Regions from separate parts of the Undibacterium sp. FW305-107 genome, predicted to be linked through region 1. Evidence: predicted binding sites of a transcription regulator. Region 1 holds the regulator's gene; each other region holds the start of a gene.
The links. The regulator sigma-54, encoded in region 1, starts transcription at its own class of promoters, with help from an activator protein. The targets are predictions, from matches to a motif close to TGGCANGNAANCTGCTTT.
Positions count from the first base shown of each region.

Region 2: AC3WQT_RS09705 (ammonium transporter) is a predicted target of sigma-54. The motif match lies at 5,705-5,722, and genes of this name have one in related genera.
Region 3: AC3WQT_RS17780 (circularly permuted type 2 ATP-grasp protein) is a predicted target of sigma-54. The motif match lies at 3,537-3,554, and genes of this name have one in related genera.
Region 4: nirB (nitrite reductase large subunit NirB) is a predicted target of sigma-54. The motif match lies at 6,979-6,996, and genes of this name have one in related genera.

Region 1 is NZ_JBYTAV010000007.1:214,772-222,996, forward strand. Features, by position in the region: gene AC3WQT_RS17040 (branched-chain amino acid ABC transporter ATP-binding protein/permease) at 1-1,554, shown strand, start outside; gene AC3WQT_RS17045 (ABC transporter ATP-binding protein) at 1,565-2,293, shown strand; gene AC3WQT_RS17050 (alpha/beta hydrolase family protein) at 2,650-3,372, shown strand; gene AC3WQT_RS17055 (enoyl-CoA hydratase/isomerase family protein) at 3,842-4,936, opposite strand; gene hpf (ribosome hibernation-promoting factor, HPF/YfiA family) at 5,579-5,926, opposite strand; gene AC3WQT_RS17065 (RNA polymerase factor sigma-54) at 6,034-7,524, opposite strand; gene lptB (LPS export ABC transporter ATP-binding protein) at 7,536-8,225, opposite strand, start outside.
Region 2 is NZ_JBYTAV010000004.1:13,003-21,227, forward strand. Features, by position in the region: gene AC3WQT_RS09670 (ABC transporter substrate-binding protein) at 1-602, shown strand, start outside; gene AC3WQT_RS09675 (MerR family transcriptional regulator) at 695-1,087, shown strand; gene AC3WQT_RS09680 (carboxymuconolactone decarboxylase family protein) at 1,090-1,494, shown strand; gene AC3WQT_RS09685 (Lrp/AsnC family transcriptional regulator) at 1,491-1,949, opposite strand; gene AC3WQT_RS09690 (DUF3455 domain-containing protein) at 2,037-2,612, opposite strand; gene rlmF (23S rRNA (adenine(1618)-N(6))-methyltransferase RlmF) at 3,011-4,006, shown strand; gene AC3WQT_RS09700 (nitronate monooxygenase) at 4,232-5,476, shown strand; gene AC3WQT_RS09705 (ammonium transporter) at 5,773-7,179, shown strand; gene AC3WQT_RS09710 (hypothetical protein) at 7,176-7,580, shown strand; gene AC3WQT_RS09715 (DUF2804 domain-containing protein) at 7,655-8,225, opposite strand, start outside.
Region 3 is NZ_JBYTAV010000007.1:379,234-387,458, reverse strand. Features, by position in the region: gene AC3WQT_RS17790 (IPT/TIG domain-containing protein) at 1-2,085, opposite strand, end outside; gene AC3WQT_RS17785 (cytochrome-c peroxidase) at 2,316-3,407, opposite strand; gene AC3WQT_RS17780 (circularly permuted type 2 ATP-grasp protein) at 3,588-5,027, shown strand; gene AC3WQT_RS17775 (alpha-E domain-containing protein) at 5,043-5,993, shown strand; gene AC3WQT_RS17770 (transglutaminase family protein) at 6,008-6,814, shown strand; gene AC3WQT_RS17765 (hypothetical protein) at 6,847-7,962, opposite strand.
Region 4 is NZ_JBYTAV010000009.1:245,602-253,826, reverse strand. Features, by position in the region: gene AC3WQT_RS20780 (GFA family protein) at 1-23, shown strand, start outside; gene AC3WQT_RS20775 (LysE family translocator) at 57-698, shown strand; gene AC3WQT_RS20770 (GNAT family N-acetyltransferase) at 711-1,181, opposite strand; gene AC3WQT_RS20765 (nitrate reductase) at 1,188-3,950, opposite strand; gene nirD (nitrite reductase small subunit NirD) at 4,150-4,494, opposite strand; gene nirB (nitrite reductase large subunit NirB) at 4,519-6,948, opposite strand; gene AC3WQT_RS20750 (nitrate/nitrite transporter) at 7,320-8,225, shown strand, end outside.

The sequences.
Region 1 (8,225 bases):
ACTGAAGGGCCGATGGGTATCAAGCTTACCAAGCCTGTGATCTTTGGACAAAAACTGGGCGAGGTAGGTTTTTTCTATGTTGTTGCCATCATGCTGGTGCTGTCATTGATTGTGGTTCACCGCATCTTGCGTTCTCACTATGGCAGGGCTTTCCAAGCCTTGCGTGACAGCCCGATTGCTTCTGACTGCATGGGTGTGTCAGTCTACAAGTACAAGGTTATTGCCTTCGTCATCAGTGCTGCGCTGGCTGGCCTGGCAGGCAGCCTGTATGCGTATTCGGAAGAATATATCTCGCCGAATACCTACAACTTTGAACTAACCATCATGTTCCTGCTGGCAGTCATCATGGGCGGGCGCAAGACCCGCACAGGTTCACTGCTGGGTGCCCTGATCGTCGTCATGCTGCCGTCACTGCTTGCCGATATAGAACTGTTCCGCAAGATCGCTACCGTGGCTGCCGTGATAGCCGTAGTTGCCGGTGGCGTAGCCATTGCCAAACAACGCAAGACAGCCAGGGAACTTATCGTGCCAGTTGGCGCGACTGTCGCCATGGCCTTGTTCTCGTACAAGCTGGAAAACATTACCGACTGGCGTCTGACCATCTTTGGTTTGATGACCTTGTTTGTCGTGTACTACCTGCAAGATGGTATCGTCGGCTTCGTCAACAGCTTGCTGGGTAAGGGTCAGCAGCATCTCATCATCAATGCAGAAAGCGCCGAGACCAATGCTGGCAATGCCATCGTCAATGCCAGTGATGCCCGCATGGGTGTCCTGCTGACAGGCAGAAAAATTCTCATGCAATTCGGTGGCTTGAAAGCACTGAACCAGGTTGATCTGCAAATTAACAAAGGTACGGTGCATGGTTTGATCGGTCCTAACGGTTCCGGTAAAAGTACCATGATGAATGTGCTGACCGGTATTTATCAGCCTACTGACGGTGTAGTGGAATTTGCCGGTAAAGTCATCTCCGGCAGCACGCCTTCGGCAATTGCCCTGGGTGGTGTGGCGCGCACTTTCCAGAACGTGCAGTTGTTTGGCGAGATGACGGCGACAGAAAATATCCTGGTTGGCTTGCACAGTACCTTCCGCAGTAATGTGGGTGACGCCATGCTGCATACACCACGCTATCTGCGCGAAGAACGGCTGGCGAGAGAACGTGCTGCCAGCATCCTGCAATTTGTTGGCCTGGCTGACCTGGCCAATGAGGAAGCGCGCAATCTGCCCTACGGCAAACAACGCCTGCTGGAGATAGGCCGCGCACTGGGTCTCAATCCGCAATTGTTGCTGCTGGATGAGCCTGCTGCTGGTTTGACTGCACCTGACATCAAAGACCTGATCGCCATCATCCGCAAGATACGCGAACACGGTATCACCATCATCCTCATCGAGCACCATATGGATGTGGTCATGTCGATTTGCGATACTGTGACTGTACTGGATTTCGGTCAGAAAATTGCAGAAGGTAAACCGGCAGCCGTACAGGCCGACCCCAAAGTGATTGAAGCCTATCTGGGTGGCAGCGTAGCTGATGCCACTGAAGTCGCAGCTGCATAAGGAGAGAGCAATGTTAACTATTTCAAATCTGCATGCAGCCTATGGCAAGGTCGAAGTCTTGCATGGCATTTCCATGGAAGTGCCCAAGGGTAAAGTTGTCACCCTTATCGGTTCCAACGGTGCTGGCAAGACCACCACCATGCGCGCGATTTCCGGCATGCTCAAGCCGCGCGAAGGCACGGTCACGCTGGCGGGCAAGGATGTCACTGGCCTTGATTCCCACAAGATCGCCAGGGCAGGCCTGGCACATTCGCCAGAAGGCAGGCGTGTGTTTGCCACCATGTCGGTGACAGACAATCTCTTGCTCGGTGCCTTCCCGCGTTTCACCCGTAGCCGGCCACGTGGCGATATAGAAAGTGATCTGCAAAAAGCCATGGAATTGTTCCCGCGCTTGAAAGAACGCAAGAACCAGCTGGCTGGTACTTTGTCTGGCGGTGAGCAACAGATGCTGGCGATGGCAAGGGCTGTCATGCTCAATCCCGATGTGGTTTTGCTGGACGAGCCATCAATGGGCCTGGCACCTATCCTGGTCGATGAAGTTTTCCGCATCATCGTGCGTTTGAAAGAGCAGGGCACGACCATGCTGCTGGTGGAGCAATTTGCGGCAGCGGCACTGGCAGTGGCTGACTATGGTTATGTGCTGGAAAATGGCAGGATATCCGTGCATGGTGCGGCGGCCAGTTTGCAGAATGATCCGGCAGTCAAGGCGGCTTATTTGGGTGGTGGTGCGCAGCACTGATAGTATTGCCTACGCAAGTTTATGCACGTTCAGGGAATGGGGAGCTTGCTCCCCATTTTTATTTTTTTCGCAATGCTGGCAGGGCTGTGATATTTTCTTGATTCATTTTAAGAAAACCAAGCATTCCCATGCACATCAATTCCTTTTCTTCGCACATCCGTCATATCGTTCTGGCTTCCATCACACTCTTTTGTGCTTCCACGATGGCGGCACCTGTTCTGCAAGAACACAGCATAAAAATCGATGGCAAGCAAAGGCGCTATTATCATTTATCTGATCCGGCTGCGACAACACATGGCCATCCTGTATTGCTGGTCAGCGGTTCAGGATGCGATGATTTTGCAGTTCGTTTGCCCATGTTTTTTGAACGCTATCCCGGAACGGTAAATGTCTATTACCTGGAAAAACCTGGCGTTGCCAAAAATGCCGATGGCAGCAAGTGCTCCGCAGAATTCCAGGCGGAAGATAAGCTCGATCAACGATTGTCAGATCATTTGAAGTTCTTGGCGCTGCAGCCTGAGCTTCAAAAAATGCCTGTACGCTCTATTGCAGTCTTGGGCTTTTCTGAAGGCGGAGCTGTCGCTCCTTATATTGCCAGGGACAGTAATAAAATAGGCTGGCTGGCGACCGCAGGAAGTGGTGGTTTGCCGCAGAGTGAAGAATTTTTGATCTTTGCAGACCACGGCGTGGAACCTTATGCCAATCCATTTTCACGCGATTATTTTTTGCATGTGTATGCTGAGATCAGGAAAGATGACAAGAATCTCAGGAAAGAGTTCTTTGGACATCCTTATGCGTATTGGTCTGGACATCTGTTTTCTGATCCTTTGATTGTGTACGCAAGCCTGGATATTCCAATGGTGGCAGCAATGGGTGAGAAGGATGAGAGTGTGCCGATAGAATCAGGACATGCCTTGCGGGATTACTTTTTGAAGCATCCGGAAAAAGATTTTCAGTTCGTGGAATTTCCAGGTGCCAGTCATGGTTTGAAGACTGCGAGGAGGAATGGGGCGCAGGAGTTTATTGCGGGGTTGGCTGGATGGTTTAAGGGGGATAAGAAGGCGTTTGAGTTGAAGTGATTGCAGATATGCATAACAGGCTGCTCAGCCTTGGATTTTATGGCAATCTTATTCACGTCATTCCTGCGTAGGCAGGAATCTAGCGGCGTTCGTGGTATGCCGTGTTGTTTGTTGAATATTGCACTTTGACTAAAGCGATTGCCCTTCGTAGAACCAAGCCGGGTCTCGGCCCGGCAGCCGAAATTCTTTCTTTGCGTCGCCAAAGAAAGAATTCAAAGAAATGCGACCCAGCGTCGTCGCCCCTGCGGGGTGCCCGTTTGTGCAGTACAAAAAATGGGAAATGCCCGAAACTCGCTACACTCAAACACGGGCATTTCTTGATCCATTTTCTGTACTGCACAAACGGCGTCGACACATGGGAACTGCAGAAAGTCAAAAACAACCCCAAAGTCAAAATCAACGTCAATACGACCTTGATCTAATTTTTAGATATACGATTGATCAAACTCTGATCAGTCAGTCTTTCAACTCAAGCTTCCAAATACCGCAAAGGATGCGCATGAGCAGGCCAGGCTTCAGCAAAGAATCCTGTCACTTGTTCCGTCGTCACTTCAGCCAATGTCGCAGGTGACCAGCGTGGTGTATTGTCTTTGTCTACCACCAGGGCTCGCACACCTTCCAGCACTTCGCCATGCTTGAAGCAATGACGTACCATGTTTCTTTCCATGCGCAGGCAGGCCGATACTGTCATGCCTTTACTGCGGCGCAGTTGTTCCAGTGTGACTGACATCAGTAGTGGTGAACGCTTTTGCATGGTGGCCAGGGTCTGCTGGGCGAAGTCGCTGTTGTCTTGTTGTAGTTTTTCACAGATCGCAGTAACGCTATCGCCTGCGAAAATGTCGTTGATGATGGCGTGTTGTGCAGCCAGTTTGCTGGTGTCCGGTTTTGCCTGGTCTGCAAAAGTCGCAGCAAAATCGCGTATTACCAGATGCAAGTCTGTGGCCGTACTTTCACTGAGCAAATTCATCAGTGCAGGTATTTCAGTTGTGGGAATATAGACATCCGCCAGCCCTGCATAAATGGCATCCGCAGCGGTGATGATTTCACCAGTCAATCCCAGGTAAGTACCAATTTCACCATCAGTACGCGACAGGAAATAACCGCCGCCCACATCAGGGAAAAGACCAATATTCACTTCCGGCATCGCCATCTTGGTACGCTCCGTGACGATGCGCAAACGACAGTCTTCACCTGCTTGCGCAATACCCATGCCACCACCCATGACCACGCCATTCATCAGCGCGATATAGGGTTTTGGATAGAAATGAATTAAATGGTTTAAGGCATATTCTTCAGTGAAAAAATCTTCCAGCAAGGCTGAGTCACCTTTGGGTGTGGCTGTACCCACATCATAGAAAAAACGGATATCACCACCAGCACAAAATGCCTTCTCGCTGCTGCTATGGATAAACACCGCACGCACATTCTGATCATCCTGCCAGGCCAGCAAGGTCGTCGTCAGCGCTCTTACCATATCGAGAGACAGCGAGTTCAATGCTTTGGGTCTGTCGAGGGTGATGTAGCCTATATTGTTCTTGACGGAGGTAAGTACAAATTCGCTCATGGTGGTTGACTATGCAGGGTAGGGGATGAAGCTGCTATTTTAACTTTGTCAGGCTTGGTCGTCACGGGGTGTCTATGCTTATGAGGAAATAGCGTAAGGACTGCATGCTCGTTGCTGTTGGGTTTGACTTTGGGTTTGACTTTGGGTTTGATGTTGCTGTTGTTTTTGACGTTAGCAGTTCCCATGTGTCGACGCCGTTTGTGCTGTACAGAAAATGGATTAAGAAGGACCGCTGTTTGAGCGAAGCGAGTTTCGGGCCTTCCCATTTTTTGTACAGCACAAACGGGAACCCCCCCTTCAGGGGGCGACGACGCCTGGGTCGCCTTTCTTTGAATACGTTCTTTGGCGACGCAAAGAAAGTATTTCGGCTGCCGGGCCGAGACCCGGCTTGTATCCACGGAGGGTAAACGTTTTAGTCAAAGTGCCACTTGCAACAAGAGCCACGGCATATAACGAACGCCGCTGGATTCCAGCTAAAAGCACGCTGGAATGACGGTTATTATGTGTACGGATTGTCGCAGAGTAATTCAGCGAATGATGATGTAAATTATCAACATCAAAACCATTCGCCCAACAAAAAGGACGCTTTCTAGCGTCCTTGTTTTGGATGTCCACAACCCTGTTCGGGTAAGGACTGGGGTCTTATGAAGCCGATGCCGGATCAGGTATGTGCTTGATGGCGTCGTGCTGATGGTCTTGCATTTTATCTTTATGCTTGATGACCTGGCGATCCAGTTTGTCTACCAGTGCATCAATGGCCGCATACAGATCATGCGCCAGACTTTCAACGTGGATATCTTTACCGCTGATATGCAAATTAATGTCGGCTTTGTGTCGTTTTTCCTTTTCCCGGAGCTTGTCCACCGTCAGGATGACGGCGATATCAATGACCTGGTCGAAATGCCGCCTGATACGTTCTAGTTTGGTATGTACATATTCACGAATTGCAGGAGTTACTTCGACGTGGTGTCCACTGATGGTGAGATTCATACTGTGCTCCTATAGTGATGTTACTTGCTGTAACGATAAGCTCCTGGCATTTATTTGCCTTGAGCTAAATCATATATAGCAATTCAAACCGTGATTACAAGGACTGCTTACAAAGATTTACGCAAACTCACTGGGGGGATTTTGAGGGCTTCACGGTATTTGGCAACTGTCCGTCGGGCAATTACCATGCCCTGTTCACCCAGCATGTCTGCAATTTTGCTATCAGAGAGTGGGCTTTTCTGGTCTTCTGCTCCTATCAGCTGCTTGATGAGTGCACGTATCGCGGTGGAAGATGCTTCACCCCCTGTTTCCGTCGCGACATGGCTGCCGAAAAAGTACTTCAACTCAAACATGCCATGTGGGGTCAACATGTATTTTTGGGTTGTTACACGTGAGATAGTGCTCTCGTGTAATCCTAGTGTATCAGCAATTTCGCGCAAAACAAGGGGGCGCATGGCAACAGCACCGTGCGTGAAAAAATTGCGTTGCCTTTCGACTATCGCTTGTGCAACGCGCAATATGGTCTCGAAGCGTTGCCGCATATTCTTGATGAGCCAGCGTGCTTCCTGTAGTTGCGCACCCATGCCTGCCTCGCCGCGATTTTGCTTCATGATGTTGGCATACATACTGCTTACCCGCAGCCTGGGCATGACATCCTGATTCAGCATGACTTGCCAGCCGTTACCGGATTTTCTGACGATGACGTCTGGTACAACATAGTCAGATTCATCGGCAGCAAAAGCGATGCCGGGTCTGGGTTTGCACATACGGATGACCGTTTGTGCATCGCGCAAATCTTCGTCATCACAGTCGAGTATTTTCTTGAGTTTTGTGAAATCTCTTTGCGCAAATAAACTCAGTTGCGTTTCAACAATTTGCAACGCCAGCCTGCGCGTGACAAAAGCAATCTTGGGCAAGCGCCTGATTTGCAGTGCCAGGCATTCTGAAGGGCTGCGCGCACCAACACCGGCAGGGTCAAAGCTCTGCAGCATGTTCAGGGCAAAAGCCAGTTCTTCTGGTTCTACGAACAATTCCAGTGGCAAACTGGCATGTATTTCATCCAAGGTTTCAGTCAGGTAACCGTTGCTGTCAAGCGCATCTATCATCAGCTCGACCAGGGCTCGGTCACGCGGCTCGCGCAGGTTCAGGCGCATCTGTTCCAGCAGGTGTTCACGCAGGGTGACATGGGCTGCGCCCAGTTGTGGGCGGCCATCTTCATCATCGCCAGACTTGCTGCCATGCTGCACGTCATCAAAACCCCAGTCTTCTTCACTGGAGGTGGTGCTGTCATTGCTGATGACGGTTTCAGCATCAGCCGCCGCAGGTTCTGCAGACTTGTCGCTGTCGTCTCTTGCTGCGGGTGCTTCCATGCCAGCATCGGCAGAGGTGCTGCTGGTATTGATGGCACCGTCTGCCAGCAGGCGCACGGCGTGATCGAGCGGATCATCGACGCGTTCCAGCATGGGGTTATCGGTCAGCAGCGTCTCCAGCTCCTGATGCAATTCCAAAGTCGATAACTGCAATAATCGTATTGATTGCTGCAATTGCGGCGTCAGGGCCAGATGTTGTGAGGTACGTAGTTGCAGGCTTTGTTTCATGATGATTCCCGTCACATCCGGAAGTGTTCTCCGAGATAAACGCGACGTACAGATTCATTTTGTATGATGTCGTCAGGCTTGCCACTGGCAAGTACCGCACCCTGGTTGATGATATAGGCGTGATCGCAGATGCCCAGGGTCTCGCGCACATTATGGTCGGTGATCAGCACACCGATGCCGCGTTCCTTGAGGAAGCGCACAATGCGTTGAATTTCGATGACGGCAATCGGGTCAACGCCGGCAAAGGGTTCATCCAGCAAGACAAAGCGTGGGTTGGTCGCCAGCGCGCGGGCAATTTCGACACGACGGCGTTCACCACCTGAGAGTGATAGTGCTTGGCTTTCACGTATCTTTTCTATCTGCAAATCTGCCAGCAGGGCATTGAGCCTTTGCTCAATTTTCTTGGCACCGAGATATTTGCCTTCACTGTCTTTTTGCAATTCGAGTACGGCGCGGATATTGTCTTCCACCGTCAGTTTACGGAATACCGAAGCTTCCTGGGGCAGGTAAGACAGACCCAGTACTGCACGCTCATGGATAGGCAGTTGCGAGATATTCACGTCATCAATCGTGATATCCCCGGCGTCGGAAGGCACCAGGCCCACGATCATGTAAAACGAGGTGGTCTTGCCTGCGCCATTCGGCCCCAGCAAACCCACTACCTCGCCACTTTTCAATAGCAGGGAAACATCGCGCACCAC
Region 2 (8,225 bases), on a different contig from region 1:
CACTGGTACAAAAACAAGCACAAGAAAAGCTTGGCAATTTTTACTACACTGACTTTATTCCAAATGACATTTTGGATGTGCCTGCGGCACCAGTTAGCAACATAACGCGGGAAGAATTTCACCAGCGCTGGGCCGGGCGTTTTTCCGCAAAGCCAGTCCGCATCCTGTATGCCACCGGGCGTGGGGCCTTGACCATAGCACTTGATTGCGCCATTGAGGTATTGAAAGCCTGTGGCATACACTGTGAATTGATACATACGACAAATGCGGAGCAAGTCTATGATTTCGTTGCCAAAGGCGCGTTTGATATAGTCGCACGCGGCTGGATACAAGACTTTGATGATGCTGACGAGTATTTTGGTGTCTATAAAAAACAAGCGCCGCAAGTTGAGGCACAGGCTGCTTATCAGCGCTTTTACGACACTGTAGCGGCGAACCGGCACTTGGCAGATGTGCATGCCAGATCAACTGCCTACGCGCAAGCTGTAAAAGCACTGGATGAAGAATATCTGTGCATCACAGTCTGCCGCGATCATCACCGGATTTTTCATGACAGCAATCTGCATTTGCAGGCGCTTTGCCGCGATCCTTTCGATTTATAAGTTGCAGCCATCATTCCTGCTTGAAGATCACGTCCAAAAAATAAATCCTGTATGCTTGACTTGGAGTGCACTCTAACTTCTATGATCAAACCGTGACCAAACAATTTATTTCCATAAGCGAACTGGCTGCCCTGACAGGCTTGTCTGCGTATACCTTGCGCTTCTATGAAAAAGCCGGGGTATTGCAGGCCGCAAAAAGGGCAGATAACGGCCACAGACGTTACAACAGCCAGGATGTCTTGTGGCTGGAGTTTGTCCTGCGCCTGAAGCGAACCGGCATGCCGCTTGCGGACATACGTGAGTATGCACGGCTCAGGGCAGATGGGGAAATGAGTTTGCAACAGCGGCTGACGATGCTGGAACTCCATCGTCAGCGCCTGGCCACCACCATGTCTGAGCTTGCAGCAAATGCCAGCGCCCTGGATGACAAGATTCAGGTTTATCAGGAAATGATACGCAAGTCTGGCAAGAAAAAGAGGGTCTGATCATGGATCAAAACAGAAGTGAACTTACTAGTGAACGTTACCAGCGCGGCTGGGAGAAATTGAGAGAGATAGATGGCGAAGCAGGAGAAAAAGTCATTGCATCGCTGGCTGATATCGCCCCCGACTTTGCCCGTTACGTGATTGAATTCCCATTCGGGGATATTTATTCACGCCCGCAACTGGATTTGAAATCACGAGAAATTGCCGTGGTAGCAGCGCTCACAGCACTTGGAAATGCTACTCCTCAGCTCAAGGTGCATATACAGGCAGCCTTGAATGTGGGATGTACGCGGGATGAAGTGATTGAGGTCATCATGCAGATGGCGGTGTATGCTGGCTTTCCAGCCGCCTTGAATGGCTTGTTTGCAGCGAAAGAAGTGTTTGCTGCGCTGGATACAGTCGATTAAATCGGCAGACAATAACTTTGCTTGACGGTATCCATGACGACCGTGGTGTGGAACTTGAGGATATTGTCGTTAGTGAAAAACACGGCGCGGGTGAAGCGCTCATAGGCAGCCATGTCTGTGGTTTGCACGATGAGCATGAAGTCAAATTCACCCGCCAGATAAAAACATTGCTGAACCTCTGTCAGGGCTTGCATGTCTTGTTTAAAGCTGTCAATGACATCGCCCAGGCCTTTTTTGAAAGCTACTTCAACCATGACGGTCAAAGGATAACCAACCGCCTGGGGGCTGACTATCGCGACTTCAGCGCTGATCACGCCTTCATCGCGCATTTTGCGTATGCGCCGCTGCACGGCCGTGGCAGACAAGCCTATGTCTGCCCCTATCAGCTCTGCTGAATGGCGGCTATTCTTTTGCAGGTAGCGCAAAATGGCGAGATCGAAGCCATCCAGTATCATTGCTTGAGGATAACAAGTTCATAAAGGGAGACCTATTATGAACCCATATGGAAATCAAATCCTTAACTGGTAGCAATAAAGCGGCAATTAATTTGCTTTAAAGAAATAATATGTGGCTTTATAAGGCGTACGTGTTTCTGCGCCGATCTGGAAATCCGAGCATCCCGTCAAAGGAGCTTTGCCGCCGACAGTGACTACACGCTGTATGCTCGTCACCTTGGAAAAAGTCCCCGTTGCAGAGCTGGACTTCGCTTTCAACAGTAACCAGGGAATGGCGTTGGTATCAACGCTGTCACTCTTGGCGACCACTTCAGCCACTACCTTGCTGCCATCAGCAGCTTCCCAGGTTGGACCTTCATAGTGTTTGCCCAGTTTAGGGCTGGTCGGGTCGTGGCTGGCGTACAGCTCGGCTTCTGGTGAGCGGAATACCCATTCAAACTTCTTGGGGCCGCCTTTATTGGCTCTGCAGTCATAAATCTGCACGCCGGTTGCCGCCATTTGAAAGGCCAGCACTTCACCAGCAGGCGCTTTCAGACTGACTGGCACGCTAACGACCTGCACAGCAGGCACCACAGGGCCAGCTGTATGTTTAACAGGCGCGGTCGAGCAGGCTGACAGGATGGCGGCAGTGGTAATGCTGCCAACGATAGCGATTTTCTTCATTTCTTATACCTTTCAATAAGATGTTCAAGGCGCTCACTCACCGCGACCAACAGATAATTTGATATATCCAGGTGCTCAGGCTTGCATCAAGCACTCGCACGATCATACTCTGCAATGGCACATGCCATTGCTATCATTAGCTGCTGGGGGGAGTGTAAATCTGGATCGGGCAGATTTTAGCAATGCTGTTTTAAAATAAATAAAACACTTACTGAATTTTACATCCTCGTCACAGAAGCACCAGCCCTACTTAAGTATGGCTCGCCATAATGCTGTTTATTCTTGCTCCATATAAATTTGCCTTATGGTTTAACAAACAGCAATGCGTCCTTCATGGGACAATAGGGCTTAGATACCCTGCCTGCATCAGGCATGACGAATTTGTGGATTCAGGCTTCATGAGCAACAAAAACAAGAAGGAAACAAGAAATCAGGGTGGCAGGCCATTGCTGCATGCGCGCAATCGCCATCAGGGGCGCTATGATTTTCCTGCCCTGATCAAGGCAGAGCCTGCGCTTGAGCACGTCCTCATCACCAATCCTGCTGGTGAGACAAGTATCAATTTTGCCGACCCGCTGGCAGTCAGGCTGCTCAACAAGGCGTTATTGCAAAGTAGTTATGGCGTGTGCGATTGGGATATTCCCCCGGAAAATCTTTGCCCACCGGTGCCGGGTCGTGCTGATTATCTGCATTATCTGGCTGATTTGCTGGCTGGCAGCAACCAGGGACGTGTACCGAAGGGTAAGCAGATACTGGCTTTGGATATTGGTACAGGTGCCAGTTGCATCTATCCCTTACTCGGTACCATTGAATACGGCTGGTCATTTTGCGCCAGCGACATTAACCAGGCTTCTTTGGCAAATGCCCAGAACATACTAGACCGCAACCCCAGCCTGGGCAAACAGATCCAATTGCGTCATCAGACGAATGAATTATCCCTGTTCAAAGGCATAGTAGCTGATGATGAATGGTTTGATGTCAGCCTATGCAATCCACCATTTCATGCATCCGCCGAAGAAGCAAGGGCGGGCAGCATACGCAAATGGGAGAATCTGAATAAAAACGGCAAGCCAGAGCAAACTGAACCGGTGCTGAACTTCAGTGGTCAGGCGGCAGAACTCTGGTGTAAAGGTGGGGAGCTGGCTTTTATCGAGAAAATGATCAGGGAAAGTGCAGCTATACCCACAAAAGTCTTATGGTTTTCTACCCTGGTATCAAAATCAGCCAATTTGACCGCAATCCATACGGCATTGAAGCAAGTCAAAGTCTGTGATGAGAAAACCATTATCATGAGCCAGGGTAATAAAGAGAGTCGTCTGGTCGCCTGGACTTTCTTGAATGCAAGCCAACAAGCTGCCTGGGTTAAATTACGTTGGTCAAATGGCAAGAGATAAGGCCTGCACCTGGGTATTTGCCTCTCTTACAGAATATAATCTTAGCTATAGCGCCTAGCCCTGGCTTACAATCTCGTTCGACTGTCGGTTTGCAGCCTGGAATCAACAAGAAATAACAAGAAGTATGCAATATGTATCTGTAGAGTAAGAGTACTACGAGTATTGAGAGAGTACTAAATATAGCGTCGCGTGATTTACTTTTGAGCAAATGTGTCAAGGATAACAATGAAACGTGTAGATGATTTCCGCCTGAAGCTGGGCAAAGATGAGCTGGTTCCTATCATGATCGGTGGCATGGGCGTCGATATTTCCACTGCTGAACTGGCACTGGTTGCTGCACGTCTTGGCGGGGTTGGTCATATTTCTGATGCCATGGTGCAGGATGTCTCTGACCGTCGTTTTGACACCAGCTTTGTCAAGGAAAAAACCAAATTCTACAAATATAATATTAACAACTCTGACAAGACTGACGTCAAGTTCAACCTCGAGCAACTGGCAGAAGCAACCCGACTGCATATAGGCAAGACCATGGAAGCCAAGCAAGGCAAGGGCATGATCTTTGTCAATTGCATGGAAAAACTGACCATGAACGGCCCGCGCGAAACCCTGAAGGTGCGTCTGGAGTCTTCACTCGATGCTGGTATTGATGGCATCACAATGAGCGCTGGTTTGCATCTGGGTTCTTTTGGACTGATTGCTGATCACCCGCGCTTCCGCGATGCCAAGCTGGGCATCATCGTTTCTTCAGTACGTGCGCTGCAGTTGTTCCTGCGCAAGAATTCCCGCCTGAATCGCCTTCCTGACTACGTCATCGTCGAAGGGCCGCTGGCTGGGGGCCATCTTGGTTTTGGCATGGACTGGGCAGAATATGATCTGCAAACCATCATTACTGAAATTGTACAGTTCCTGAAGGCAGAAAACCTGGATATTCCACTGATTGCCGCTGGTGGTATTTTCACCGGTAGCGATGCCGTGTCCTTTCTGGAAAACGGCGCTGCCGGGGTACAGGTAGCAACCCGCTTTACCGTCACCAATGAGTGCGGCTTACCAGCCAATGTGAAGCAGGAATATTTCAAGGCCAGTGAAGGCGACATCGAAGTCAATAATATCTCGCCTACAGGCTACCCTATGCGCATGCTGAAGAATACGCCAGCGATAGGTGATGGCATACGCCCAGGTTGTGAATCTTATGGCTACCTGCTCGATGGCAATGGCAACTGCGCCTACATCACATCGTATAACCGTGAAGTGGCAGCACACCCTGATGCCAAGAAAATCTCAGTCATGGACAAGACTTGCCTGTGCACCCATATGCGTAACTTCAATTGCTGGACTTGTGGGCAAATGACTTACCGTCTGAAAGACACGACCCGCAAACTGCCGGATGGCACTTATGAATTGCTAAGCGCAGAACATGTGTTCCGCGATTACCAGTTCAGTGTAGATCACCAGATTGCCTTGCCGGTTTAATCTGGCAAGCTGAAAACAAGACGCCGCTTTAAGCTTCGGGCAAAGCGGCTTTTTTTATGGTTGCACGCAATTCCCGGGCAAACCGCTTAGCACTCCGCCCGTGCATATTCATGCCACACGGTAATATTTGCTTACATTTTGGTGCGTGCGCATGCACTCACTGAAATCACAAGCAATATATTTCCCTTTAATAGCCCTCAACCGCATCAAATCCACTGGTATCAGCCTTGGCATGAAAAATGCTGCAATGCACATGCTTGTGTGTCATTGACGATGTTTTTGAAAAGGCTAGCTTGATGAAAATACGCGTGCTCTCCAGCTTTTTGCTTTCCCTCTCTGTCAGTCTCTTGCTATGCAGCGGCGTTTGCAATGCACAGGCAGAATTCCCTACAACGGCGTCAGTGAGCGCAAGCACCGCATCTGTACCCACGCCTGCAATTACTGCAGTAGCCCCGCCTGCCATGAGCAAGCCTGGCATGATCGCCGCAGACAAGATCAGCGCTGGCGACACCGCGTGGATGCTGACCTCGACTGCACTGGTATTACTGATGACCATACCCGGCCTGGCCCTGTTTTACACCGGCATGGTGCGCAAGAAAAATGCACTGGGCACGATGGCACATAGCCTTGCGACCACCTGCATCGTCACGGTCTTGTGGGTAGTGCTGGGTTACAGTCTGGTATTCACTGCGGGTTCACCTTATCTGGGCAGCTTGGACAGATTCATGTTGCATGGTGTGAGCTTCTTGAAAGAAGCCGGGCAGCTCAGCGTACATCAACTGGCACCGACGATACCGGAAAGCGTGTTCCTGATGTTCCAGATGACGTTCGCCATTATCACCCCTGCGCTGATTACCGGTGCCTTTGCCGAGCGCATGAAGTTCTCTGCGCTGCTGCTGTTTATCACCTTGTGGTCCTTGCTGGTGTATGTGCCAGTCGCACACTGGGTGTGGGAACCGGCAGGCTGGCTGGCAGCGCGCGGCGTGCTGGATTTTGCTGGCGGAACTGTCGTGCATATCAATGCTGGAGTATCTGGCCTGGTAGCTGCCCTGATCATCGGACCACGCCTGGGTTTTGGTAAAGAACCCATGCCACCGCATAATTTATTGCTGACTGCGATTGGCGCATCGCTGCTGTGGGTGGGCTGGTTTGGTTTCAATGCAGGTTCTGCGGGTGCAGCAGATGGCCGCGCCGGTTTGGCCATGCTGGTGACACAGGTAGCAACAGCGATGTCCGCATTGGCATGGATGATCGTGGAATGGCTGCGCCGCGGCAAACCATCGGTGCTGGGCATAGTCTCTGGTGCGGTCGCCGGTCTGGTGGCAATCACACCTGCATCCGGTTTTGTCGATCTGACGGGTGCGCTGGTGATAGGCGCAGTGGCTGGCGTAGCATGTTACTGGGGTGCGACCTCTCTCAAATCCATGGGGGGCTACGATGATTCACTGGATGTATTTGGCGTGCATGCCATTGGTGGCATAGTCGGCGCGCTGCTGACAGGTGTATTCGCATTGAAGAGCATAGGCGGTGTCGACGGCAGCCTGGTGACCCAGGCCTTTGGTGTCATCGTCACGGTGATTTATTCTGGCGCTATGACTGCCCTGATTTTGTGGCTGGTCAAAGTGAGCATAGGCTTGCGCGTCACCAATGAGCAGGAAAGAGAAGGACTTGATCTTGAACTTCACGGGGAGCATATCTTATGAGTACCAGCAGCCTGATACAGAATGCCATGTCGGATAATCTTGCCTTCTCCCTCATGGCAAGACTGCACGTGATTTTACGGCGGCAAAATGGCCGCGTCACTGACATAGAATACATGCGCGTTAATCCTGGCTATTGCCGCGCCATACTGGATCTGGCGCTGGAACTACCGAATCAGGACTTGCATGAAATCTGCCAAAAGCTTGATGAAATCTATTTTGGTGAAGATGGCCTGTTCGTCGCGCCACCACCAGCCGATCCGCTAATCAACAGACTGGTCGCCAGGAAACAGGTCAGCAACAGGCTGAACGATAGTCCCATGCTTAATATAGCCAATGTGCCCGCGCCAGTACTGGATCACAATGCCATGGTCGACCAGACTTATATAGGTCGATTGCGCTAGCAGGCCAACAGTACATTCAGGCGGTGGATAACTCTGGAATTGCGGGATGATCCAAAAGTGTTAAGACCCGACGACTACCATTTGGAAAAGTGGTCTTCCGTTACGCCCACCAGGTTTTCTATCTGCCGCTTGGGTGCATCCAAGCTGGCCCTGACCCAGCCACTAAAGACACCTATGGGTTGCAGGTAACGGCTGCTGGCGATGATGAGGTTTTTGTTTTCTGCGCGAAAACCTTCGGGATGGAAATGCACATCCAGCAAACCATCATCGGTATGGATATGCCAGTCAGCCATGGCCTGAGTGGCATCAAAGTCAAATTGTGTCGCGCCAAGTGGAATAATCTTTCCATCCAGCCACAGGGCATTTTCATGACTGGAAAAATATCCTGCCTGCAAATTAAAACCTATGTCCAGCGCATGTGCTGATGCCCAGCGCCAGCCTGTTTCGCGTGCCAGAAATCCATTGCTATGGTCATAGCTGCCAACACCATTTTGCAGACTGAAGCTACGGCTACCAACACGTACTTCGCCGGTCAATTGCATGCCTGCCGATTTGACGGTTGCATGCACAGTGCCACCCAGCACCTCACCCACCGCCAGCAAGGAAGGCGCAGCAGGTCTGGCATCCAGCAGAGTATTGATGTTG
Region 3 (8,225 bases), 160 kb from region 1:
GCGCATCACATAAGTGCCACCAACCGCAAACAATTTTGGATCATAAAAATCGCAACTATTGCTTGATGAGAATGAACAATTGCTCAGCGCTGTGCCATCTGATTTTTCAAGATAAACATAGAGTTTTTTATCGCTCGATCCGCTACCGGTAAATACCAAATCCGCCGCAGCAAAGCCATAAGTTTTTCCTGCTTCAGCAGTGAAGGTATAGCGTGCAGTTTGCCCCATAGGCAAGTTCATTGCTGTTGCACTATCTACTGTTAACACGCCTGTAGCGGCAGAAAGTAATTGCAGGCTCATGCTCCCCTTATCCAGCACGGTCGGATTCACTACAATTGTATACTTGCCAGTCTGCGGTAAATTATTGAGAGCGATGACACCATTTACCCTTCCTGTCACCAGATAATCCCATTTCCATTCCGATGTGCTATTACCGGGCTGATAAATATAAATATAGGTAGAGTTACTGGTGCCTGCATTGCCATCGTCCATGGTATTGCCGGTGATAGCCAGATTAAAGTTTTGACCTGCAATGCCATCAAAAGTGTAGCGCCCGTTCTGGCCCGGCAGTACTGTTGTTATAGTTACTGGTGTGGCACCTGCAATCAAATCACCGGCCTCTATATCTCTTGACAAAATCGCGTTAAAACTGACTGCGTGAGTAGAACTTGGATTAAAGCGAATTACGTAGTTGCCAGTCACACCAAGCCTGGCAGCATCTGAAAAATCACAACTGCTACTGGCTGTGACTTCACATGTGTACAACTTGGTACCATCTGTTTTTTCCCAGGTTATTGTGACATTGCGTGGGTTGCTTCCACTGCCGGTGAATACAAGATCGGTCAGTGCCAAGCCGTATGTCTTGCCCGCTTCGGCGTAAAAAAAGTAACGCCCGTTTTGACCCGCGAGAAGATTGACAGGGAAAGGAGTATCAGCGGTAATGCTGCCAACTGCTTCTGAGACTAGAGATAAATTAACGGTGCCTTTGTCACTAGAATTTGGCGCCATTGCTACAGTGTAAGTGCCATTAGCAGGTAGAGTGACCAAGTCCAGAGAATCTTTGTTGTACACCGTGGCCGTCATCAGGATACTGCCATCCGGATTGTAAATTGTGGTCGGAATACTGCTTGCGAATGTCCCTGCGGCAGACATCAGGCTCACTCTCTGTTGAGCTACGCCATCAAACAAGACAATTGCTTTTTTTCCTGTCACTGTGGTGGTGAGCGGCATTGCAGGCCCATTCACCGCAATACGACCGGTAAAGCCAATATCGCCTGCTAGCCACCCAGCAGGCAGGCCATAGAAATCATTTGCACTTACTGCACTCCCGTACGGAGTGGAAACAGTGATCTTGCCTGACAACGACGAACCCGGTGCATTTGCAACCAGGCTAGAAGCAGTCGATGAAGTTACTGTCGAAGCAAAATTACCAAAACTGGTTTTATTCGATTCTTTGATTATTTGGAAATTGCTACCGGATATCGTTACAGGAGTACCAACACCTCCCAACACGGGAGTAAAACTGGCAATGGTTGGGGGTGCTAATGCGCCGACAACAAAATCCTTATTACTAAGCACATTGCCGTTGGCATTGCTGACCGATATTTTTCCTGTAACAACGCCAACTGGTACTGTCACAATCAACAAATTTGCAGTCGCGCTATTAACGGTCGCAGACACGCCATTAAACTTGACACTATTATTTGCGGCAACAGTATCAAAACCGCTACCAAAAAGTTGAATTGTGATGCCACTTGCGCCGCCAGATGGGGCAAATTCGGTAATCGCTAATGTGGTGGCTGTATTTTTTTGTATGCCAATAATGTTACCGACCGCATCGTAGTTATATTGCACACTGCTGCCATCCGGTGCGACTGTACCAACCAACCGTCCTACATTGTCATACACATATTGCACATCAGCCGCCCGTGCAGGCGATGCAAGATGACTTCCCAGGCAAAATGCCAGCAGCCACAAAGCCCGCTGAGGCCGCATTGCAAAAAGCTGGATGACCATGCTCCATGCCGCCAACACAATTGCCAACAAGTGTACAAGGCCATGTTTCAGGCAAAACCGGTGCTGCATTGTTCATCCCTTTGCGTTTCATCCTACTGCCAGCATCAGGGCTGAAATCCGTAAAAATACGGACGAGCAATAGTTAATTTATATTAAAGTCATGCATTCCGCACAACTATAATGCAAAGAGAGTAAGCCCACTTATTTATTTTTCACTTTTATTTTCTTAAACATTAAGATTTTTGATGAAAAATATGGCAGTAATTTACGTGTCTTTTTGGCGCTTACACAGCGAGATATTATTGGGATATTGGGGCAGATGACAGGTGTTTGGGCAGTGGTGGACTGGTCAGGGATTTTAAAAATTCAACCAGATCTGTTTTTTCCAGAGGGGTGAGTATCAGCGGCTTTTGTGATTCGGCGCTGCGGTAATAAATCTCCATTTCGACTGCGGCTTCCAGCGTGGCGACGCTGCCGTCGTGCATATAGGGTGCGGTCAGTGCTACGTTGCGCAGGCTGGGTGTGCGGAATTTGGCGATGTCTGCTGGCTTGAGGGTGACTGCAAAACGGCCCAGTTCTGCGATGTCTTCATCGCTGAGTACTTCCTGGTCCAGGCTGATTTTTTGTTCTTGTGCGCGTGCCAGGCGTTGCGTCAGTTCTGGCAGGCGGGCTTCTATCTTTTTAAAGCCCACGCCCAGGCCATGGAACTGATTATCGGTAAACAGGGCATGCGTCTTATCTATCTTGTGGCAGTTGATACATAGAGCACTGCCCATGAAAAGTTGCAGGCCGCGTTGCGCTGCGGGGCTGATGCTGGATTTGTCTTGCTGAAAATAATAGCGGTCAAACGGGCTGTCGCCAGCTACCAAAGTGCGTTCGAAACTTGCCAGCGCGCTGGCAACTTGTTCGAGGTTTATTGCCGCAGGTTTGATGTTATAGGCTTGCTGTAACAATGCTCGGTAAGCTGGATCTTTGCTTAAACCTGTGAGGATGGCTTGCTGGTCTTGCAGGCCATGTTCACGCGGATTTAAGAATGGATCGATGGCCTGGGATTCAAGCGTGCTGCGGCGGCCATCCCAAAACTGGCTTTGATTAAACGCAGCATTGATGAGGCTGGGGGTGTTGCGTGTGCCGATTTGTCCCTTGATGCCTTCTGCCAGTTTTTTGCCATCGCTAAAAGCCAACTCTGGCCGATGGCAAGTGGCGCAACTTATAGTGCCGTCGCGGCTCAGGTTTTTATCAAAAAAAATCTGCTGGCCTAGTCTGTTTTTGGCTGAATCCGCTGCTTGTGCGATATGAGGCAAACCCGTCAATGCCTGTTGATTGCTGTCTTCAGAAACGGCCAGGCGGCAAGCTGCTGACAACATCAACAGACATAGTAGTGTTCGCATTTTTTTGGGCATACGACCTGAGCTTTGATAAAAAATGAACATTGTACTATCGTCGGTTCAGCCACTCTTGTTTGCCTGATCGACTGACAACGACAAAAAAACCACGCTTCGGTTAGCCACAATGTTATCTGGCACGTTTCTTGATATGCTGTATTGGAACCGTAACCAAGAGACTAGAACATGGCCAAGTTTTTCAATGAAATGCACGCCTATGATGCCGCTGTATCGGGTGGCGCGGGCGGAGAATTGACGCGGGAACATTATCGCGAGTTTTGCAACTGGCTGGCTCAGCAACCGGCTGAACGATTGAAACGCAAGCGGGCAGAGGCTGACCTGAGTTTTCGCCGGGTGGGTATTACCTTTGCCGTGTATGGTGACGATGCGGGTACGGAGAGACTGATTCCGTTTGACATCATCCCGCGCATCATTCATGCGGGTGAATGGGCGCAGTTGCAACAGGGCCTGGCGCAGCGGGTACAGGCGCTGAACATGTTCATCCATGATATTTATCACGCGCAGAATATCATCAAGGCGGGCATCATCCCGGCTGAGCAGATCTATAAAAATGCCCAATATCGCCCTGAAATGCAGGGTATTTCAGTCGCTTCTGACATTTATGCCCATATTGCGGGTGTGGATATTGTGCGGGCTGGCGAGGGCGAGTTCTACGTACTGGAAGATAACTTGCGCGTGCCATCCGGCGTGTCTTACATGTTGGAAGACCGCAAGATGATGATGCGGCTTTTTCCTGAGCTGTTTGCACGTAACAAGATTGCGCCGGTTGATCATTATCCGGACATGTTGCTGGATAACCTGCGCTCAGTTGCCCCTATGGGGGTGGACAACCCGACCGTGGTGGTCATGACGCCGGGCATGTATAACTCGGCCTATTTTGAGCATGCCTTCCTGGCCCAGCAAATGGGTGTGGAACTGGTCGAGGGCCAGGATTTGTTTGTGAATGACAATGCGGTCTTCATGCGTACTACACGTGGCCCTAAACGGGTGGATGTGATTTACCGCCGTATTGATGATGATTTTCTTGATCCTCTGGCTTTCCGGCCCGACTCTTCTCTGGGTGTGCCTGGCTTGTTGTCGGTGTATCGCGCTGGGCGCGTGACACTGGCGAATGCGATAGGCACGGGGGTGGCTGATGATAAATCGATCTACCCCTTCGTGCCGGACATGATCAAGTTTTATCTGACGGAAGAACCGATCTTGAATAACGTGCCGACCTACCAGTGCCGCAAACCCGAAGACCTGTCTTATACCCTGGCGAATCTGGGTGAACTGGTGGTCAAGGAAGTGCATGGTGCTGGCGGTTACGGCATGCTGGTGGGCCCGGCTTCGACCAAGGCGCAGATAGAAGATTTTCGTCAGCGCTTGCTGGCCAAGCCCGATGGTTATATTGCCCAGCCTACGCTTGCATTGTCGGCCTGCCCTACCTTTGTGGAAAGCGGCATCGCCCCGCGCCATATTGATTTGCGGCCCTTTGTCTTGTCTGGCAAAACCATCTCCATGGTACCAGGCGGCTTGACGCGGGTGGCCTTGGAAGAGGGTTCGCTGGTGGTGAATTCTTCACAGGGTGGCGGAACGAAAGATACCTGGATCCTTGAAAATTAAGTCAGGAGAATATACATGCTGAGCCGTACCGCTGATCATTTGTTCTGGATGGCGCGCTATACCGAGCGCGCAGAAAATACTGCCCGTATGCTGGACGTGAATATCCAGACCTCAATGCTGCCACAGTCTGCCGAAGATGCTGAACGTGGCTGGCGTGCCATGCTGGGTATATCTGAATTGCAGTCTGCCTTTGACCATCAATATGGTTTGCTGACGAAGAAGGATGTGCTGGACTTCATGGTCCGTGACCCGATGAATCCATCCTCGATTGCATCATGCCTGAAGGAGGCGCGGGAAAATGCGCGGGCAGTACGTGGTACGCTGACGACCGAGGTGTGGGAAACCCAGAACGCCACCTGGCTGGACATGCAGGACAGGTTGTCTGACACGATACTGGAAAACGACCCCAGCCAGTTTTTTGAATGGGTGAAATACCGCTCACATTTATCGCGTGGAGTGACGCTGGGTACCATGCTCAAGGATGAAGCGGTACACTTTATCCGCCTGGGTACCTTCATAGAGCGCGCAGATAATACCGCACGGATACTGGATGTGAAGTTTCACGGTGCCAAGGAAAGCGGGCGTGGCAATGATAATTTGCAGAGGGATTTCTATTATTGGGCGGCGTTGCTGCGCTCGGTATCTGGCTTTGAGATTTACCGCAAGGTCTACCGTGATGTCATCACGCCAGAACGGGTAGCAGAATTGCTGATGCTGCGCGGTGATATGCCACGCTCATTGTTGGCCTGCATGGATGAAGTGGTCGCCAATCTGAAAGAAGTGCGCAATGATGTCTCAGCCGATACTGAGCGTTTTGCTGGTAAGCTGCATGCAGAATTGCAATTTGCCCGTATCGAAGAGATATTGGCAGAAGGTTTGCATGACAACCTGACGCGCTTCCTGGAAAACATTTTTGACCTGGGTAACCGTGTCAGCCGCGACTTCCTGGTGCCGCTGGCGGCCTGAGAAAATAAAATATCATGCAACTTTTTATACGTCACCAGACTATTTACAAGTATTCAGCGCCGCTGACTTACACCATACAGCAGTTGCGCCTGACGCCACGCGCCGAGCAGCACCAGCATGCCATCTCCTGGCAGATAAAGACTGCAGGACAGCGCCATGCGTATATCGATGCCTATGGCAATCCCTCGCATACGCTGACCATCACTGGTCAGCATCATGAGGTTGCCATCATTGCCGAGGGCGTGGTTGAATTGACGAATCCTTATCAAGGGCGCATCACTGACCCTGATACATTTTCACCACTGGTATTTACCGTACCGACGAGGCTGACCGAACCAGTACCGGCGATCATGGACTTTGCCCTCAGTCATTTACCTGACAGCGGCAAAACCACTACGGCTGCACTATTAAATCTGGCAACGCACATCCGTGGTGCAGTGGAGTATCAGTCTGGTGCAACCATCGTCACGACCAGTGCCAGCGATGCCCTGCAACTGGGCCGTGGCGTCTGCCAGGACCATGCCCATATCATGCTGGCTTGCTGTCATGCACGCGGCATACCTGCACGTTATGTTTCTGGCTATATCGATCCTGAATCAACCGGTCATGCCGACAGCCACGCCTGGGTGGATGTCTGGGTAGAAGACAACGACTATAGCGGCTGGGTCAGTGTTGATGCCACCCATGCCGCCCTGATGACGGATGCTTATTGCCGTTTGGCTATCGGTCGTGATTATGATTCTGCTGCGCCTGTGCGCGGTGTGCGCCGTGGTGGCGGGTTGGAAACCTTGAGTGTGACGGTGCAAGTCACACCCAAATGAGTTTCATGCTTTATCCGGCATACCTTTAGCCTTTAACGCGGTGACAAAGGCATGCTCTTCCAGTTCGTGTAATCATGTATGCCGAACGAATACTGGGCTCCGGCAGTGCTGCCATTGAGGCTGATGGCAGTTACCACACGATTGAGCTCAGTACGCATGATGGCCTCGCCTTCTTCATAAAAACTGACATAAGCAGGTTCTTGTTGAGAGGTTTCTGCACCGACGATGGTGCGCCTGTTGTAGGTCACACCATAAGCAAGTTCATTCTTGATGAAATCAAACATGGGACCGCTGGTATCGCGGTAAGACATGATGGCAACAATGGGCACATTTTGGTAAACCCATTCAGCCAGATTGCCGCTGCCATAGCTATTGCTATACAGGCGTTCGTCATACCAGAAAGGAATATCTACCACCATGACAAGATTCCATCCAAGACTGGCACTTTTGGCATCAATACGGTTTTTCACATCGGTCACAAAATTTTGATATGCCAGAATGCCTGCTGCCAGATCACTTTTCCAAGGTTCTGCAGTATAGGGCTCCACATCAAAATGAATGGCACTGAAACGCTGTGCCACTGTTGCTGACTGTTGATAGGCAAAGACCCAATCCAGGAAAGCATTCTTGCGCGCTGCTCCAGCAGCGACTACCCAGTTTGAAGCGCCATCCAGGGCTTGTACAGAGATAGGTGTACTGATATTGCCTATGGTGACCAGTGCCGCCTTGAGCGTGCTGACCAGATATTGGTATTTGCTGACAGGGATGTCGCGATTGATCTGCAAGTACACTTCCGTGACTTGTTTGTCTTTGCAGAACCGTATCAGGGCATCGACATGCGTTTTATCTGCCGCGGTGAGCTTGTTGCCAGTGCTGAGTATACTGGTGGTATCCCACAACCAGGTTCCAGCTGCTTTGCCACCATAGAGTGGCGTGGTGCTCGCGGGTAAAACACTGGCACTGACACTGGCAGCCAGGGTAGCGACCGGAGGAGCTGCCAGGTTCGCATTACTTGCACTGCTGCGGGTATCGCCACCACCACAAGCTGACAGCATTAATACGCTCAGGCAAGCCAATATGCCATATCGCGCAGTCTTGGCGAGCCTGGCAAACTTGCCGTCAGTGCCGGGAGCAAAGTTCTTTTGCATGATCTAATCCCTCATCGCAGTTATAAAAAAATAATTCAAATACAGCAATATATTGTACCTTGTAAATACATGTGTTTTTTCAAACAGACGCATTTTTTAACGAAAGAACAATGTGAGGAACAAATGCAAATATCGCTCTGCTTGACAATGAAACATCGCCCTGTTCAATGACTTTTCATCATAAGGGCGCGCGCAGGCACGGATGAACTGAGTCCAGCTTTGCATACAAATGTGACACGCGTATTTCAACGCCCTGCTTTGGG
Region 4 (8,225 bases), on a different contig from region 1:
CCACTGGCGCAAAGATGACATAGAAGGACATTTTTTAATCAAACCAGGAACTAGCGATGCAAACCCAAACCCTGCTTGCCTTTACCGCCATGGCCAGCCTGGCGATACTCAGCCCCGGCCCCGCCACCTTGCTGTCTTTAAAAAACGGTGCAAGTTATGGCACGCGCGCTGTCATGTGGTCAGCCTTTGGCAATGTGTGCGGCATCTTTTGCCTGTCCACTACTGCCTTCCTCGGCCTGGGTGCATTGCTGAATTCGTCAGCCATGCTGTTTACTGCCGTCAAGATCATCGGTGCGATCTACCTGTTTTATATCGGTGCAAAACAGTTGTTTGGAAAGAGTAGTGCGTTGACACATGGTGTCCAGAACGGGCATGCAGATAAGCAGCCACGTCCCCGTAAATTATTTTCAGAAGCCTTCTTGACAGCGGCTACCAATCCCAAAGCCCTGATGTTTTTTACAGCCTTGTTCCCACACTTCATTACGCCGGGTGAAGCTCTGGCGCCACAGTTTTTTGCATTGATGGCGATCTTCATGAGCCTGTCTTACCTGACCCATCTGATGTATGCCCAACTGGCTGCGCGTGCCATGCATGTGCTGGTCAAGCCGCGTTTTGTGAAGTGGATTAACCGCATAGTCGGCGCGGCCTTCATCACCTTCGGGACGATGTTGCTGAGTTTACGCAGACAAACCGCTTGAGGGTCTGAGGGTTCAGGCAGATAAGATTTTTTCCATGAAGACGCTCAAAGGGTCTTCTTCATAATCAGCAAAAGCAGCCCTTTCGGCATATCCAAGGCGGAAATACAAGCCCAGCGCCTCAGGCTGCCTGATACCGGTTTCCAGCCGGGCTACGCGGATATCCTGGTCCAGCAAGTGATCTTCCAGCGCACGCATGATGTGCTTGGACAAACCCCTGCCGCGGAATTCTTCAGGTACAAACACCCGCTTGATTTCACCGTAACTTAGTTGTTCATCGTCATCAAACAGAATAGTCACAGCACCACAGGCAGCCAGTTGTCCGTCTATGTGACAACCGAGAAAAATCACATTATCTTGCACTAATGCGTCCACGCTTAACAAGTGATTACTCTCGGCTGGATACAGTGCCGCCATATAAGCATCAGACATGGCTATCAACCTGCCTGCTGCTTCTGAAGCTGGATCTATTCTCTCTATCTTCATGTTCTTTTATGTTACTTTTTCCTGCATGTTGAAACTGATCATTTTCTTAAGCTCAGGCACACAAGAACCGCAATTCGTGCCACATTTGAGTTTAGTCTGCAAACCCGTCAAGACATCGGCTGGCAGGCCATCCATGTCACCAAGCGCCTTATTGATTTCGGTATCAGTCACATTCAGACAACTGCAAACCACTTTGCCACGGGCGGCAAAACCCTGCGGTGCCGTGGTGCTTGGCATGAGCAAGAGGCGGCCCAGTCTGGCCACAGGTTCCTGCGCCTGCAGGAAATCCTTGAGCCAGCTTTCGGCAGACACATCCCCTGCCAGCGCCACAGCAGCCAGACCACCTTCTTTCACCAGAATATGGCGAGAAACACTGCGGCGCTTATCGTCATAACGCAAGACATCCGCGCCCTGTATGCCAAACAGCTGCTCGATTTTTTCCAGAACTTCAGTTGCTACCGCTTCCTCATTCGCAGCACGGAAGATCACCCCCACTTTGTCACGGCCAAATGGTATGCAGGATGCATAGGCAAACTCGCGCATGTAAGGGCGTAAGGCAGTTTGGACGGCATAAGCTTCTTCACTATCCAGCCAGGCGAATACCACGAAACGCCATGGCAATTCTGCTTTCAAAATCTTGACGGCAGCGGCTTTCAGTTCTGGTTGTTTTGAACTGGGATCGATTGCTGGTGAAGTCAATGCATTCACGCCATAGCTGGCGTTCCTGGCATGACCACGGCCAGATACATACTCTTCACCCCAGTGCATGGCGATGAAAACCTGGCCAGCGCGCTGCTCATCACTTTCAACTACCGGCAAAATGACAGTGCCACGGCGGCTGCTGACATGCACCAGGTCACCCGCTTTGAGGAAGCGCCTCTGCATGTCTGTGGCCTCCATGCAAATGCCAGGTTCAGCCACGTGGGCAAACAACTGTGCGACAGTACCCGTACGGCTCATGCCATGCCATTGATCGCGCAGGCGACCAGTGTTCAAGGAAAATGGGTAGCGTGCATCAACTGCGTCCTTGACAGGCTGATACACGGTATTGACGAAACGTGCGCGACCATTTGGCGTAGGGAAGATACCATCTTCATACAAACGCTGTTTGCCAGCGCTGGCACCAGCCGGATAAGGCCATTGCTGTGGCCCCTGCTGTTCCAGTATGGCGTATGACAAGCCGGTGATATCGAGGTCACGGCCACGGGTACTGTCGCGGTGTTCGTTCCAGACTTGTTCGTCGCTGCCGTACCTGAAGTTTGCTGGCGACTTGCCCAGCAAAGGGGCCAGTGCCTGCGCAAACTGACTGGCGATTTGCCAATCGTGTTTTGCTTCGCCAGGTGCCGGTATGACGGGGCGCACACGGGATATGCGGCGTTCTGAGTTGGTGACGGTGCCAGTTTTCTCTGCCCAGGTGCTGGCTGGCAAAAGTATGTCGGCGTAAGGTACGGTGGCGGTGCTTGCATAAGCCTCTTGCACGATCACCAGCTCAGCTTTTTGCAGGGCTTCGCGTATGAGATTTTGCTCAGGCATGGATTGAGCGGGATTGGTGCAGACTATCCAGATGATCTTGATCTCCCCCTGCCGGACTGCCTCAAACATTTCCACTGCGGTTTTGCCCGGCGTGGCGGGTACATCGTCTACACCCCAGTAGACGGCAATTTCCGCCCTGTGTTCAGCATTGGCAAGGTCGCGGTGGCCCGACATCAGATTGGCCATGCCACCGACTTCACGTCCGCCCATGGCATTTGGCTGCCCAGTGAGAGAAAACGGCCCGGCACCTGGCTTGCCAATTTGATGGGTAGCCAGGTGCAGATTGATCAGGGCAGCATTTTTTGCGGTACCGGCAGATGATTGATTGAGCCCCTGGCAATACAGTGACAGGCTGGCTTTGGACTGGCCAAACCAGCGCGCTGCCTGTACCAGGTCAGCTTCCTTGATGCCACAGGTCTTGGCAACAGCTGCTGGTGTGTAATCACGCACAGTTTGCTTGAGTTCGGCAAAGCCTTCGGTATGTTCCTGGATATACCCCAGATCAATCAGGTCTTCCCAAAGACACAGATGCAACATGCCGTTGAACAGGGCAACATCGGTGCCTGGCAAGATAGGCAGGAATAAATCTGCTTCACGCGCGGTATCAGTACGGCGTGGATCAGCGACTATCACTTTCAGGTTTGGATTTTTTTCCCTCGCCTGCTCCAGGCGGCGATACAAAATCGGATGTGCGTAAGCCGTGTTGGAACCGACAATAAAAATAACTTCTGCCAGGTCTATATCTTCATAACAGGCAGGCGGCGCATCGGCACCCAGGGTCTGCTTGTAACCGGCCACGGCACTGGACATGCACAGACGCGAATTGCTGTCGATATTATTGGTGCCTACCAGACCCTTGGCGAGTTTGTTGAAGACGTAATAGTCTTCAGTCAGCAACTGACCAGAAATATAAAATGCCACACTATCTGGGCCATGCGTCTTGATGGTGTTCGCAAACTTGCCCGCCATGCTGGCAATGACGGTATCCCAGTCACTGCGATGACGCGTCTCTTCACGCATTAGCGGATCACGCATTTCAGGATAAAGAGCCCTGACTTGCTGCTGTATTTTTGCATCTGCCGACAGATGCAAGGTACTACCCTTGCTGCACAGACGGCCAAAATTTGCTGGATGATCCGGGTCACCACGTACCCCTACAACCTGCCCGCCTTCGCTTTCAATTATTACACCGCAACCAACGCCGCAATAACAACAGGTAGATTTGGTTTCAGTCATACATGCCTTTAAGTGCTCGCTGCATCACCATAGTATGTGATGCAGCGCATTTTTTCTAAGAACCTGTTTACGATATGTAGCGAGCGCGCGTCAGCGGGAGTGAGGAGCAGCGCAAAAAGCGGAATGTACTCCAGTACATGAGCATTTTGAGCAGCACATGAACCCCGATCACGCTCGCGCTTAAGATCGTGAACAGGTTCTAAGCCTCTATTGCAAGTGTACGCAATTCATTCGCATCCAGATATACCTGATCTGCATCCACTTTCAAGCTGAATTTTTGCGTGCATCCTTCATCGGGCGCAATTGCACAGCCAGAAGCCAATTCGATATTCCAGTTATGCAAGGGGCAGGCCACTCTTTCACCAAAGACTATACCTTGTGACAATGGGCCGCCTTTATGCGGACACTTGTCCAGCAAAGCAAAGACCTTGTTTTCTGTATTCCTGAAAATAGCCACATCCGGTTTGGCGGCACGCGCAACCACGCGTGCGCCCAGTACGGGAATATCTTCAACACGACAAATAACTTGCCATTCATGACTCATGTTTTTTCCTCTCAAAAAATGGCGTTATGCTGGCAAGCGTTCAAACTGACGCGTATCGACCTGGGCTTTTTCTGGTTCATGCCACGGATCAGATTCACCTTCCAGTGCAAACAGCAAACGTTGATACAGGTCTTTGCGGCGCTCGTGGTCTTCCAATATGATTTTCTTCACATAATCCAGACCGACGCGGGCCAGGTAATGTACGGTGCGCTCCAGGTACCAACCTTCTTCACGGTACAGTTGCAAGAAGGCGCCGGTATACTCCATGACTTCTTCATGGGTTTTCAGTTTGACCAGGAACTGTGCGACTTCGGTTTTGATACCGCCATTGCCGCCTACATAAATTTCCCAACCTGAATCAACACCAATGACACCAACGTCCTTGATACCTGCCTCGGCACAATTACGCGGACAGCCGGATACCGCCAACTTGACCTTATGCGGTGAATACATGCGTGCCAGTTCGCGTTCCAGCTGTTGCCCCATGAGGGTAGAGTTTTGCGTACCAAAACGGCACCATTCACTGCCCACACAAGTTTTCACGGTACGCAAACCCTTGGCATAAGCCAGACCGGATGGCATGCCCAGGTCTTGCCACACGGCGCGCAAGTCTTCTTTCTTCACACCCAGCAAATCGATACGCTGACCACCGGTGACCTTGACTGTCGGTATCTTGAATTTATCGACGACATCTGCAATCCGGCGCAATTCGCTGGCATTGGTTTCACCGCCCCACATACGCGGGATGACAGAATAAGTACCATCCTTCTGGATATTTGCGTGTGAACGCTCATTGATGAAGCGTGATTGCGGATCATCCTTGGCTTCGCGTGGCCATGTAGAAATCAGGTAATAATTAATGGCCGGACGACAGCTGGAGCAACCATTAGGTGTGCGCCATTCCATGAATTCCTGCACGCCAGAGACCGTCAACAGCTTGTTGGCCTTGATGGCATCACGCACTTGCTGATGGCTATGATCAGTACACGCGCACATGGGCTTGACTTTAGATGCCGTCGAATAATCACCACCGGCAGTAAACATGATGATCTGTTCTACCAGCCCAGTACAGGAACCACAGGACGCCGATGCCTTGGTATGCTTGCGCACATCGTCGAGTGTGAACAGACCTTTTTCCTTGATGGCCTTGACGATGGTGCCTTTGCAGACACCGTTACAGCCGCAGACCTCGGCCTCGTCTGGCATGGCGGCAGCCTTGGTATGACCTTCGTGGCCAACGTCGCCGGTATTTGATTCACCAAACATCAGGGAATCGCGGATTTCAGAAATATTCTTGCCTTCGCGCAGCAGTTTGAAATACCAGCTGCCATCGACGGTATCACCATACAGACAGGCACCGATGAGCTTGTCGTCTTTCACCACCAGTTTTTTATAAACACCACCTATAGGGTCAGACAAAATGATTTCTTCAGTGTCTTTGCCACCCATGAATTCACCGGCAGAAAACAGATCGATGCCTGTCACTTTCAGTTTGGTGGATGTGACTGAACCCTGGTAACGGCCAATCCCAAAATTCGCCAGGTGATTGGCGCAGACCTTGGCCATTTCAAACAAAGGGGCAACCAGGCCATATACCGTGCCGCGATGATTAACGCATTCACCAACAGAGTAAATGCGCGGGTCATAAGTCTGCATGGTGTCATTGACGATGATGCCGCGATTGCAATACAAGCCTGCAGACTCTGCCAACGCCGTATTGGGGCGTATGCCAACTGCCATGACGATCAATTGTGCAGGGATTTCCAGACCATCGGTAAAGCGTATGGATTTGACATGACCGGCATCATCACCAATGATGGCTTCGGTATTTTTTTCCAGCAGGAAGTTCAGGCCACGGTCTTCCAACGATTTTTGCAGCATCTTGCCAGCAACGGGATCAAGCTGACGCTCCATGAGCCAGCCAGGCAGATGCACCACAGAGACACTCATGCCGCGCATTTTCAAACCATTTGCCGCTTCCAGACCCAGCAGGCCACCGCCGATGACGACAGCGTGCGTATGCTTTTCTGCCGCCTCTATCATGGTATTGGTGTCGTAAATATCGCGGTAGGCAATCACGCCCTTGAGGTCTTTGCCAGGCACGGGCAGCATGAAAGGTGTGGAACCTGTCGCGAGCAACAGACGGTCGTATTCAGTCTGGGTACCATCTTCGGCTATTACCAGGCGACGTGCTCTGTCTATCTTGACGATTTTTTTGCCCAGGTGCAGAGTGATATTGTTTTCTTCATACCAATCCACATCATTGAGCATGATGTCTTTGATGGTTTGCTCGCCTGCCAATACAGGTGATAGCAGGATGCGGTTGTAATTGGCATAAGGTTCTGCACCAAATACGGTAATGTCATACAGGTCGGGGGCGATCTTGATTAATTCTTCCAGGGTACGCACACCTGCCATACCATTCCCTACCATCACTAGCTTAAGTTTCTTCATGGCTGCTCCTTTGCTTGTCTCCCCAGACACTAAGCAAGAGCAATGCCAGTTCATTTTTATCAGAGTGAAAGCCAGAATGTTTTTATAAGCCTGCACCAATTTAACTGCGCATTAATACGGTTTTCACCAAGAAAAACTGAGGATTCCTCTGTTGGCAGCAAGAGCAATGCCACTTATTGAAGCATGCGCCCAAAATCCTCACTGCACTCATACAAAACCAAGCCATTCTGGTGCATTGCACCATTTAATTCAGATGACGCACGATTTTCGCGCAGTAAGTTTTGTTTTTAATCATAAAGCAGAGCAAAGGCATGCACATTTTGATGGCACGTCCCTTGCAAGTGGCATGCGTGTTCACTATTGGAGCGACCATGCAAAAAACATCATTCTGGAAAGCCGGGCACACACCCACCCTATTGGCATCTTTCTTTTATTTTGACCTGAGTTTCATGGTCTGGGTATTGTTGGGGCCACTCGCCATCCAGATTTCCAAAGACCTGGGTCTGACAGCGGCACAAAAAGGCTTGATCGTCGCTACGCCATTATTAGCTGGCGCTCTATTGCGCATCGTGATGGGTGTATTGGTAGATCATTTAAAACCCAAGAAAGCCGGTTTGATAGGGCAAATCGTCGTACTGATAGGCTTATGCTGGGCATGGCTGGGTAATTTGCATACGTATGAACAACTACTGTTCCTCGGTGTGATCCTTGGTGTCGCTGGCTCTGCCTTTGCCGTGGCATTACCGCTGGCATCACGCTGGTATCCTCCTGAACACCAGGGCACCGCTCTGGGGATAGCGGGTGCAGGTAATTCTGGCACCGCCTTTGCTGCCCTGTTTGCACCAGCATTGGCAATCGCCTTTGGCTGGCAAAATGTGTTTGGCCTGGCGCTGATCCCCTTATTTATAGCACTAGCTGTTTATCTGATTTTCGCCAAGGATGCACCGGGAGACGCACCAAGCAAATCCCTGACTGAATATCTGGCCGTCTTGAAAGACAAAGACGCCTGGTGGTTCATGTTCTTTTACAGCGTTACCTTTGGTGGTTTTTCTGGCCTGGCATCCTCTTTGACAATTTATTTCAATACGCAATATGGTTTAACGCCAGTGACGGCTGGTTACTTCACTGCCGCCTGCGTCTTTGCCGGTTCGCTGGTGCGTCCCATGGGTGGCCGTATTGCCGACCGCATCGGCGGTATCAAAACCCTGTCTGTCATGTACAGCATCGCTTCTGCCTTCCTGTTCATTGCTGCCATAGGTTTGCAATCGGCTACTGCT